Cohnella abietis: one gene and its partner. The protein of the gene in region 2 interacts with the protein of the main gene of each other region in a pairwise test. Links are inferred from orthologs where the notes say so. Each region holds a gene or a part of one and is shown on either strand. Other genes may lie near its edges.

Region 1 (4,537 bases), 2.7 Mb from region 2 along the record:
AAACTAGGAAATAGTCAATAATGTTATGCATCAGATCCAGAAGCCATTATAGACCCAGGCAGAATGCTTCCGTAAACCGTTTCTTGCTCATAATGTAATCCCCTCCGTTGCCTACTCCAGTATACAAAGAGGTACCCATAGACTGGACCCTTTTTTCTAAGTGTCCAGTCTATGGGTACCAGTGTAGATACATGCCCTAGGTAACCCTTTTTTCGATTTATTTAGTGCGTGGAATTATGGGAGACATGCTGCCCCTTCAACTGATGCTCGCCGCGTGCACGGCTCTATTGCTCCTCATTCGGCCTGCGGCCCATGAAAGGCCACCAGTTGGCTGGCCCGAACGTACGGACCATAACTGGAATAAATAGTGGCAGCATGAGCAAAGCATACATAAACAGTCCACAAAGTACGATAGTCGCAATTTGTAGGAGCGACATTACGCCAGAAGGTAGCATCGCGGCAAACGTACCTCCTAGAATGACCGCTGCAGACATAATGACTGTCCCCATGTTTTTCATTGCTTCAAGAATAGCTTCCTGCGGCGAGAGATGGCGGTACTCCTTGAACCGATCCATCAGGAAGATACTATAATCGATGCCGAGCGCTACCAGCATGACGAAGCCGAAGAACGGAACCGCCCAACTGATGCCCGATTGGCCTAACAACCGAACAAATATGACCTCTGCAATCGCCATCGAAGTATAATAGGTAACCAGCAGTGAAGCTATCATATACAATGGCATGACGATTGAACGGAATAAAATGATCAAAATAATCGATATTCCGATCAACATCAAGATAACCGTACGCGAATAATCTGCTTTCGATATGTTGCTCAAATCGTTGTTCATGCTCGTTATGCCACCAATGGCCACCTGTGACTCGCTATATGCGGAGCCTTGAATTGCACGATTCACAGCCGATTCAAGACCGTCGATTTGCGCCATTGTTTCTTGGGAATACGGGTTGCTATCAAATACGACATCGAATTTAGCCGTTTGACGATCCTCCGACATATACACATTAAGCGCCGTTTGGAATTCCTCATTTGCAATGGCTTCTTCCGGGATGTACCAGCCTGTCATTTGTTTATTCGGCGATCCGGCAAGACCATTTAGGTAACCCCCTGCCAAAGCGAGTCCATCTGTTACCTGAGTCAAGCCAGCTACGCTCTGATCAAGGCCGCTTGTAAGCTCGCCAAGCTGATCGTTAAGTGAAGCAAATCCCCCCCGCAGTTCTTTCTGGCCATCTGTCAGCTCGTTAAATCCTTGTGTTAGGCTTGGTAGCTGAGAGACGATTTGTCCTTGGCCTGTAGCGGCCTGTGCAATCCCTTTTTGCAGCTCGGACAGTGCAGCTGCCAGCTTACCAAGGCCAGCAACCAGTGACGACTGGCCTTCTGCTGCATGTAAGAAGCCTGCATTGGCCTTCGTCATGCCTGAAGAAATTCCGACAAGCTGCGCGTTCAGCTGTTTCAATTGACCGCTAATACCTGAAGCTCCCGCTTGCAGTTGAGCCAGTGTGCTTAGTGCTTGCTTGTAGTTTTCATCATTTTGCAGCTCTGGGTAGCTCTCTTGAAGACCAGTTAGTCCTTGCTTGACGCCTGACAAACCATCCGCAAGCTTCGCTTGCTCCGATGCAATGGCTGTATAAGCACGTGCCAATTGTCCAAGACCTCCGCCCAGCTTTGCATAGCTGGCCTGCAGCTGCTTGCTTGCGCCTGCCAACTGCTCGGCACTGGTCTGCGCTTGCTTCATTCCCTCGCTAAGCTCGCCAGCACCAACCGAGCCGTCCTTCAAGCCTTGCTGGATGCGTTTCAAACCATCACCAAGCTGCACAATACCATCTTTCAGTTTATTTGCACCAACCACGAGCTGCCCGGCACCATCTACGGCCTCATTCAATTTTGGCGCATTTTCATTCAGAGCGCTGCTTGCTTCTGATAGCCCATTCCGAATTTTTTCTATGCCTTCGCCACTTTTGCCAAGACCATCCTCCAAAATCACCACTTGATCGGAGACAAGAAACTGCTCCATAACCTCGCCTGTAGGACGAGTAGCGCTGCGCACTGCTTTTACGCCTTGCGTATTTGCCAACTCTCGGCTTACTTGCTCCAATGTAGCAAGCCCCTCAGGCGTATCCAGCGGCTTGTTGGTTTTGACAATTACGGTTGTCGGAAGTGAATCCCCAGGGCCGAAGCTGTCTGATATGATGTTAAAAGCTTTAACCGAATCGTATTTATCGCCAATCTCATCTAACGAGTTAAAAGAGATCGTACCTTTGTAAGCTGTTAAGAACGGAACAATAATGACGGCTAATATAATGAGCGCCCATAATGGACGTTTCAAGGAAAACTTGCCGACCGTTCCCCATAGCTTGCTTGGCTTATGTTCCAAAGAACCTTTTGCCGGCCAAAACAGCTTTGTTCCGAGCACTGCCATAAAGAACGGTACAATCGTAAACAAAGCGATGAGCAAAATAGCTACGCCGACCGCAACGGCAACAGCCGAGCGATAAAGCATAAAGGTAGAGAAGCCAATAGCCGAAAAACCGACCAATACAGCTAATCCAGAGAACAATACGGTTCTTCCTGCTGTACGGTACGTATTGACGATCGCTTCCGTCTTATCACCGCCACTATGGCTAAGCTCTTCCTTAAAGCGGCTGATGAGCAGAATGCAATAATCGGTTCCTATTCCGAACAATACGGCGACCAAAAAGATCTGCGTAAAATTAGACAACGGGAAATCGAAGTATTCGACCAGAAAAGCAATAATGGACTGCGAAATTAAATACGTAAATCCTACCGCTACAAGCGGCACGAGCGGCGCGAGGGCCGAACGGAATACAACGAACAAAATAACTAGAATAAAACCAAGTGTAATGAATTCTGTCTTCTTAAGCCCATCTTGCGAGCTTTGGAGAACGTCCTCGGAAATCAGCCAGTTACCCGTATAATAATGCTCCACTTTCACATCCGAGATCGCCCCGTATAGGCCGTCGCGAAGCTCGGAGATCTCACGGTCGCCAGTCTCGACATTCACGAGGGCAATGATGGTGTTGCCATCCTTGGATACCATCTGCTCTGCCAGCTCTTTGGTATCAAAATGGGTAATGACTGTCAACACGCCGATCGACTTCCCATCGCTCTTAAGCTTATCGATACCGCCCTTCACCTCTGCAAGGTCTGCAGCTGACAGCCCTCCATCCTTATGGAATACAAGAACGGTTGGCATTCCGCTGCTGGCGCCAGAGCTATCGCTCGCCCCAATGGCCTTCTCTAATTCGCGAGCTACGGTCGAAGAGTACCCATCTGGAACATTAATCTGCCCCTTCGTTCGTACCAGATCCTGCATGCCAGGTGCGGTAGCCATAAGTCCAACCGCTGCAATTAGCCAAACCGCAAGCACTAACCATCTAAACTTCAATACTATTCTCATTTCTAATCAACCTCCAAAAAAAGTTAAAATAAGGATTCATCATTTCCTTTAGTTTTTATAAAAGTAAATGGCTTCTTGCTCTTTTAAAACGCTCGATATACTTGAAAATAAGCGCATGCTTCTTATCCTCCATCCTGTCACATGTCTCCACACCTTCCTCAGTAAGCGCAAGATATATGACACGCCGGTCTTTCTCACCCGGTATTAACTAACGAATCATGGCGTGGGGCTTAAATTTTTTGATGATCAAGCGGAACGACGACGTAGTGGTTGGGATGACTAATAACAAGTGAAAGAAGATTAATTCTCGTTCTGTGTTTTCTTTTTGTTTTTAATCAAAATTGCACTCGCAAATGTACCAATTAATAAGAAGATACCAATCAATAGTGTTACATTTTGCATACCTGCGTTAAAAGCATTAAAAACGATCGTCTTCATTTCATCAAAAGCTGGCACATCTTTAAATACTTCCACTTGCTTGCTATCAAAAAGCTGTGAACCTCCAAAAGCTCCAGCTTTATGGAAAACATCCAACATTTGATTTCTAAACTCGGCAGGAATATTGGCTACCTTCATGATATTAGTGTTCAACGAATCGTTATAACCTTCCGTTAATTTAATTCCTAGCAGTACAACACCAAAGGAGATACCCAATTGTCTAAAGACATTTAAGATACCAGAAGCCATGCCTACATACTCCTTATCAACTGAACTCATAGCAGCAGTTGTAATAGGTGGATTGACTAAAGCATTACTAATACCTAAAAGAATAAAACCAGGCATTAGATAGCTCCATTCAAACGGAGCTTTGATCATATAACGCATAACAAATATTCCGATTGCACCAATAAATAGCGCTCCACTAACTAACCAACGATTACCAATCTTCCCTGAGATAATTCCTGCAATCGGACCAAGAACTATTGTAAAACCACTAATGAGCAACATTTTTGCGCCTGTATCAAATGCTGAATAACCCATGTAATTTTGCATAAGAATCGTTAAATAAGTAAAACCTCCATATAGTCCAGCACCTAATACAAAAGCTGCGATATTAGCTCCATTAAATGTCCAATTTTTAAAAATTGATAATTCAATCA
Region 2 (4,817 bases):
AAGAGTTACCTCTTCATTACCTGCTTCCGGAGATAAACCAGCCATACTACGCAGCGTTGCTATATCAGGAATAGGCAATATGGGCACTTCCCTTGCTTGCTCAATTCCTGTGATGAGATCATCTAGTCTACGAACGAGAAAACGACTTATACGAAGATCATCAAATTTCTGCTCTTCAAAAAGAATAGCCTCTAAATATTGAGATACAATACCTGACAATAGTGCAGAAACATCTCCCAAGTACGGCTCAATAGATCGGCCGTAGGTTGCCGTTAGCTGGGTCATGTTCCATAGCTTGCCCCACGCACGAATTCTTAGCACCTTTTGCTGGATTTGTGGATGTAAGCCCGTTAGCGGCTCTTTAATTAACATCCGCATGAAGTCCTGATGCTCGTATATGAATTGAAACTGTCGCTGCAATTGTATGACAAGCTTTTCTTTTGGCGGGAGCCCCCTTTCCTCCGGGGGCTCCTCCAGCCGATTAAACATCATTTCCCCATAATATTCAATGATTGATAATAACAAATCATCCTTCGACTTGAAGTAAAAGTATATGGAGGCCTTTGCCATTCCAAGCTCATCGACGATTTCTTGAATAGAAGTCGCATTGAATCCCTTTCTGGCAAAGCAGAGTATCGCTGCATCGAGAATCTGCTTTTTTTTGTCCTGCATGACTCTCCTCCTTCTCCACAACCCCTGTTTACAATACTACAGACGACTAAACATTTACCTTATTTGTTTTACGTCTCATTTTCATGAGAATCTCATAAATAATCGGAACAATCAGTAGCGTCAACAGCGTTGAGCTTATAAGCCCCCCAATAACGGTAACGCCAAGCCCTTTGGAAATAATTCCAGAGCTCTCGAAGCCGAATGCTAGTGGTAAAAGCGCTCCGATTGTCGCCAAAGCCGTCATGAGAATTGGACGTAAACGCGTGCCTCCTGCTTCCAGCAATGCTTCACGTGTCGATAAGCCTGCTTGCTCCTTGTGAATAACGCGGTCAATGAGAACAATTGCGTTCGTAACCACGATTCCAATGAGCATAAGTGCGCCCATAAGAGCAGATACGCTTAGCGTTTCACCTGTGAGATAAAGCGCTGCAAGTCCACCGATAATCGCGAATGGCAAGGAGAACATTATCGCGAATGGAGCAAGACCTCCTCCGAATGCAAGTACCAGCACGAGATATACGATAGCTATTGCAGCTACCATTGCGAGCCCTAGCTGTGTGAATGTTTCTTTAATTTGCTCAGTCACTCCACCAAATTTTACTTCTACGGTAGCTGGCTTATCCAGCTTATCGACTTTTGCTTGTAAATCACTCGACACCTTAGCTACATCCGATTTCGTGATTGCTCCACTTACAGCCACAACCATTTTAGAATTTTCCCGCTTGATAGCATTCGGGGAAGTTCCTCTCTCGACACTAGCTACGTCCCGAATAGCTACTTCAACCCCAAGAGGAGATTGCAGCTTCGCATCGAGTATCTCATTAATATCCTTGTACTCTGCTACCGAAACGTCTACATATACGTTATACGTTTTGCCTTGCTCCTCAACCTGTGTCAGTACAGCGCGGTTGCGTATAGGGCTAAGCTTCATTGCAATCTGGCCAGCAGTCAATCCATATTGGCTTAGCTTCGCTTGATCAGCCACGATAGTGTATTGCTCGTATGTCTTGGATAGACTCGTGCTTACTTTTTCGAAGGAAGAATCATTTTTCATTAAATCCGCTATCTTATCGACTACCGGCTTTATTTCCTCCAGATTGTCTCCATAAACATTAATACTGAAGTTGCTTCCTCCTAAGCCGCCACCCTGTTCCATCTCAGCAAATTCACCCTTAGGCACAGCCTTCTTCAATCCTTCAAGCAACGCTTCTTTTTTATCCGCAAAATTTTTCGTCTTGCTATTATACTGTAGGAAAAATAATCCCGACTTCGAAGGTCCCGGTTGTAGCGGGTTCTCGCCACCAATAGAATATTGCAGACTAATAACATCCGGTTGCTCCAGCATATACTTCTCTGCTATTAAGGCACGCTGCTCGACATCCTCAATCCGATCGCCCGGTTCAGGGGAATACGTAACCATAGCGTACTTATCCTCTTGCTCCGGCAAGAAGCTCGCTCCAATTAACGGAACAAGGAATACACTTCCTACAAGCAGCGCGAATGCAATAACCAAAGTGATGATCTTATGGTTCAAAGCAGATGTAAGCAAGCTACGGTAACCATTCGCGAGTCGTCCATGGTTCTCCTCTTCATTGTGCCCCTTACCTGCTTTAATCCCATTTTTAAACATTTGATGAGCTAGCATAGGCACAACAGTAACGGCAACAACAAGCGATGCTAACAATGCGAATACGATAGTTAATGCGAACGGAAGGAAAATCTGTCCAACCATTCCGCTTACGAGACCAAGTGGCAAGAAAACAGCTATCGTTACGATTGTGGAAGACATGATTGGTAAGAACATTTCCCGAGTGGCTTCAAGAACAAGCTCTCTGCCCTTTAGCTTCTCACCTGTCAACGACATACGCCTGTATATATTTTCGATTACGACAATGGAGTCATCGACCACACGCCCAATCGCAACTGTCATGGCACCAAGCGTCATAATATTAAGTGTAATATCGAATTGCTTCAGGAGAAGCACTGCAATGATGAGTGACAATGGAATGGAAACGATAGATATTATGGTTGTACGAATGTTCCGCAAGAATAATAAGATAACAGCTACTGCAAACAATGCGCCGAACAATGCCTTGCTAAGCATCGTCTTAACCGATTCTTCAATAGGCTTTCCTTGGTCCAGCATGACGTCTAGCTTCAGGTCCTTGAAGGTTTCCTTCAGCTTATCAGCTTCCTTTTTAACCCCATTAACGACATCAACTGTATTCGCATCGTTGGCTTTAACAATTTGGATTCCGATGGAAACCTCGCCGTTCGTACGTGAGATCGACTCCGCCTTACCCGTCATCTTCACATCCGCGATTTCATCCAATGTAACAGTAGGCAAACCAGCTCCTGCCTCTGCACCACCAGGGTTAGTAGCTGATGGGAAAACGGGAATTACCACTTTCTTCAAGTCGTCAATGGTTGTGACACGGCCATCAACAACTACCGTTTTCTCTGTTTGCTCCAGCTGGAATAAGCCAAGCGGAACCTTCAAAGCCGAGCCTTGAACGATTCCTTTAACTGTTTCTTCATTTAATCCAAGCTCAGCCATTTTCTTAGCATCGAACTTTAATGTAACTTCCTCAACGTATTGCCCTGCAATTTGAACGGAAGCAACTCCCGGGATACCTTCCAGTGCGGGACGAATTTGATCGGAAACGATTTTAGTCAAATTCTCAAGACTTTGTCCAGAAGCACTTAAAGTGATAACTGGAAAAGAGGAAAAGGAGAATTTAGAAATAGATGGTGCTTTTACTCCCTCTGGGAGGGTAACCTCTGCAGCCGCTTCCCGTAGTTGGGTAACTGCGGCCTCCATATTTTGACCAAAATTATACTCGATTGCAATGGAAGAAACATTCTCCATTGAAGTCGAAGTGATATTCTTAATTCCATCTACATTTTTGAGGCGTTGCTCTAATGGCTCTGTTACCTGCTTTATAATGACATCTGGAGCAGCACCAGGAACAATTGTAGTAACGTTAAGAAATGGGAAGCTAATATTTGGTAAGCTCTCTTGCTTCATGTTCAGTCCAGAATAAAGACCGGCAATAATTACGATAATCGTAATCATCCATAATGCGAATTTGTTTTTCAAAGAAAATCCAATAACACTTTTCAAACGGCTCCACTCCTCATTATGTTTATCTGTTTATAACTACGACTTCCATTTACTATCCATTTAATTTTATCGAACATTAAGTCAACAAGTCAAATGGCGATAGTGTGTACATTAATGTGAACAAGGAAATAGTTAATCGAACAATTGGTCGACAAAATATGTAGCTTGATGCCTAGTTTATTTAATACCTTGGAGCTTAATGAATTTAATGTATAAACCTATTGTCTTCAGTCTAGTCGACGTATATTCAAAGCTTCTGCTCGCTACAAAGTAAAGAGCCAATTCCTAAACCCGTAGGTCAAGTAATTGGCTCTTTAGCTTCGGTGCAATGTCTAAAGTTATACATTCAAGCTTTGATTATCTGAAGCGCCATGCGAGGTTGCTGTATAGCGGAACAGAGCATATCCGGCTACTCCGTAAATTGCCGCTTGCAGAAAGTTGTATAGTCCCAGATATTCGAAAGGGAATAGAGCTAGAAACGCATACCCCCACAAAGCATAAGGCAAGTATTTTACATTTTTAGAAATGAGCGTTAACCATCCCCCGACGAAAAATCCATAAAAAGCGATCCAGTGAAGAGGGATGTCGTAAAATAATGTATTATACGTTTTGTAGTTTATGTCTGTTCTTACTAGAAGCTCCTGCAATAACAGTATTCCTAGTCCGCCAAAAATAATGTGTAGGTGAAAGGGCATTAATTGCCTTACGATTCTGAAAGAAGCTAGAAATTTCCGAATTTCTTTAACAACAACCGCAAATTGCTCCATGCAATATTCCTCCTTTTTTTACCTATTATACATCAGGGTGGTAATACACATGCAGACAATTTATTAGTTATTGCTTACGCAAATCGGTAGTATAACAGCAGAAAAGTAGCGAGCACGAGTAGGAAGTTAAGCGCAACAAAAACAATTCTATCCAGCTTCGTCTTGTGCATGTCAACGGGGGGCTTGTAGAAGCTGACACCCTCTATAATAAACAGCAACAATATAATGTGAATCATAAAGTGTCCAACGATTTC

What was found. The genes of interacting proteins can lie anywhere in the genome.
Region 1: the proteins of KCTCHS21_RS04185 (region 2) and KCTCHS21_RS15990 interact in binary tests that used the Bacillus subtilis proteins (3 or more experiments, as listed by UniProt). The link is inferred for Cohnella abietis from one-to-one orthologs.

Annotation. Positions count from the first base shown.
Region 1 is NZ_AP019400.1:3,690,896-3,695,432, forward strand. Bases 85-3,802 are described here. They hold KCTCHS21_RS15990 (MMPL family transporter), read right to left. Parts: upstream 3,438-3,802; coding sequence 285-3,437; downstream 85-284. Other genes in these bases: KCTCHS21_RS15995 (MFS transporter), read right to left, coding at 3,738-3,802. Outside these bases: more of KCTCHS21_RS15995, read right to left, coding at 3,803-4,537.
Region 2 is NZ_AP019400.1:1,033,280-1,038,096, reverse strand. What follows is about bases 519-4,138. They hold KCTCHS21_RS04185 (efflux RND transporter permease subunit), read right to left. Parts: upstream 3,797-4,138; coding sequence 719-3,796; downstream 519-718. Other genes in these bases: KCTCHS21_RS04180 (hypothetical protein), read right to left, coding at 4,135-4,138; KCTCHS21_RS04190 (TetR/AcrR family transcriptional regulator), read right to left, coding at 519-672. In the rest of the region: more of KCTCHS21_RS04190, read right to left, coding at 1-518; more of KCTCHS21_RS04180, read right to left, coding at 4,139-4,563; KCTCHS21_RS04175 (DoxX family membrane protein), read right to left, coding at 4,638-4,817. UniProt on the Bacillus subtilis protein: Required for self-resistance to surfactin, an antimicrobial lipopeptide surfactant produced by B.subtilis. Also required for swarming motility.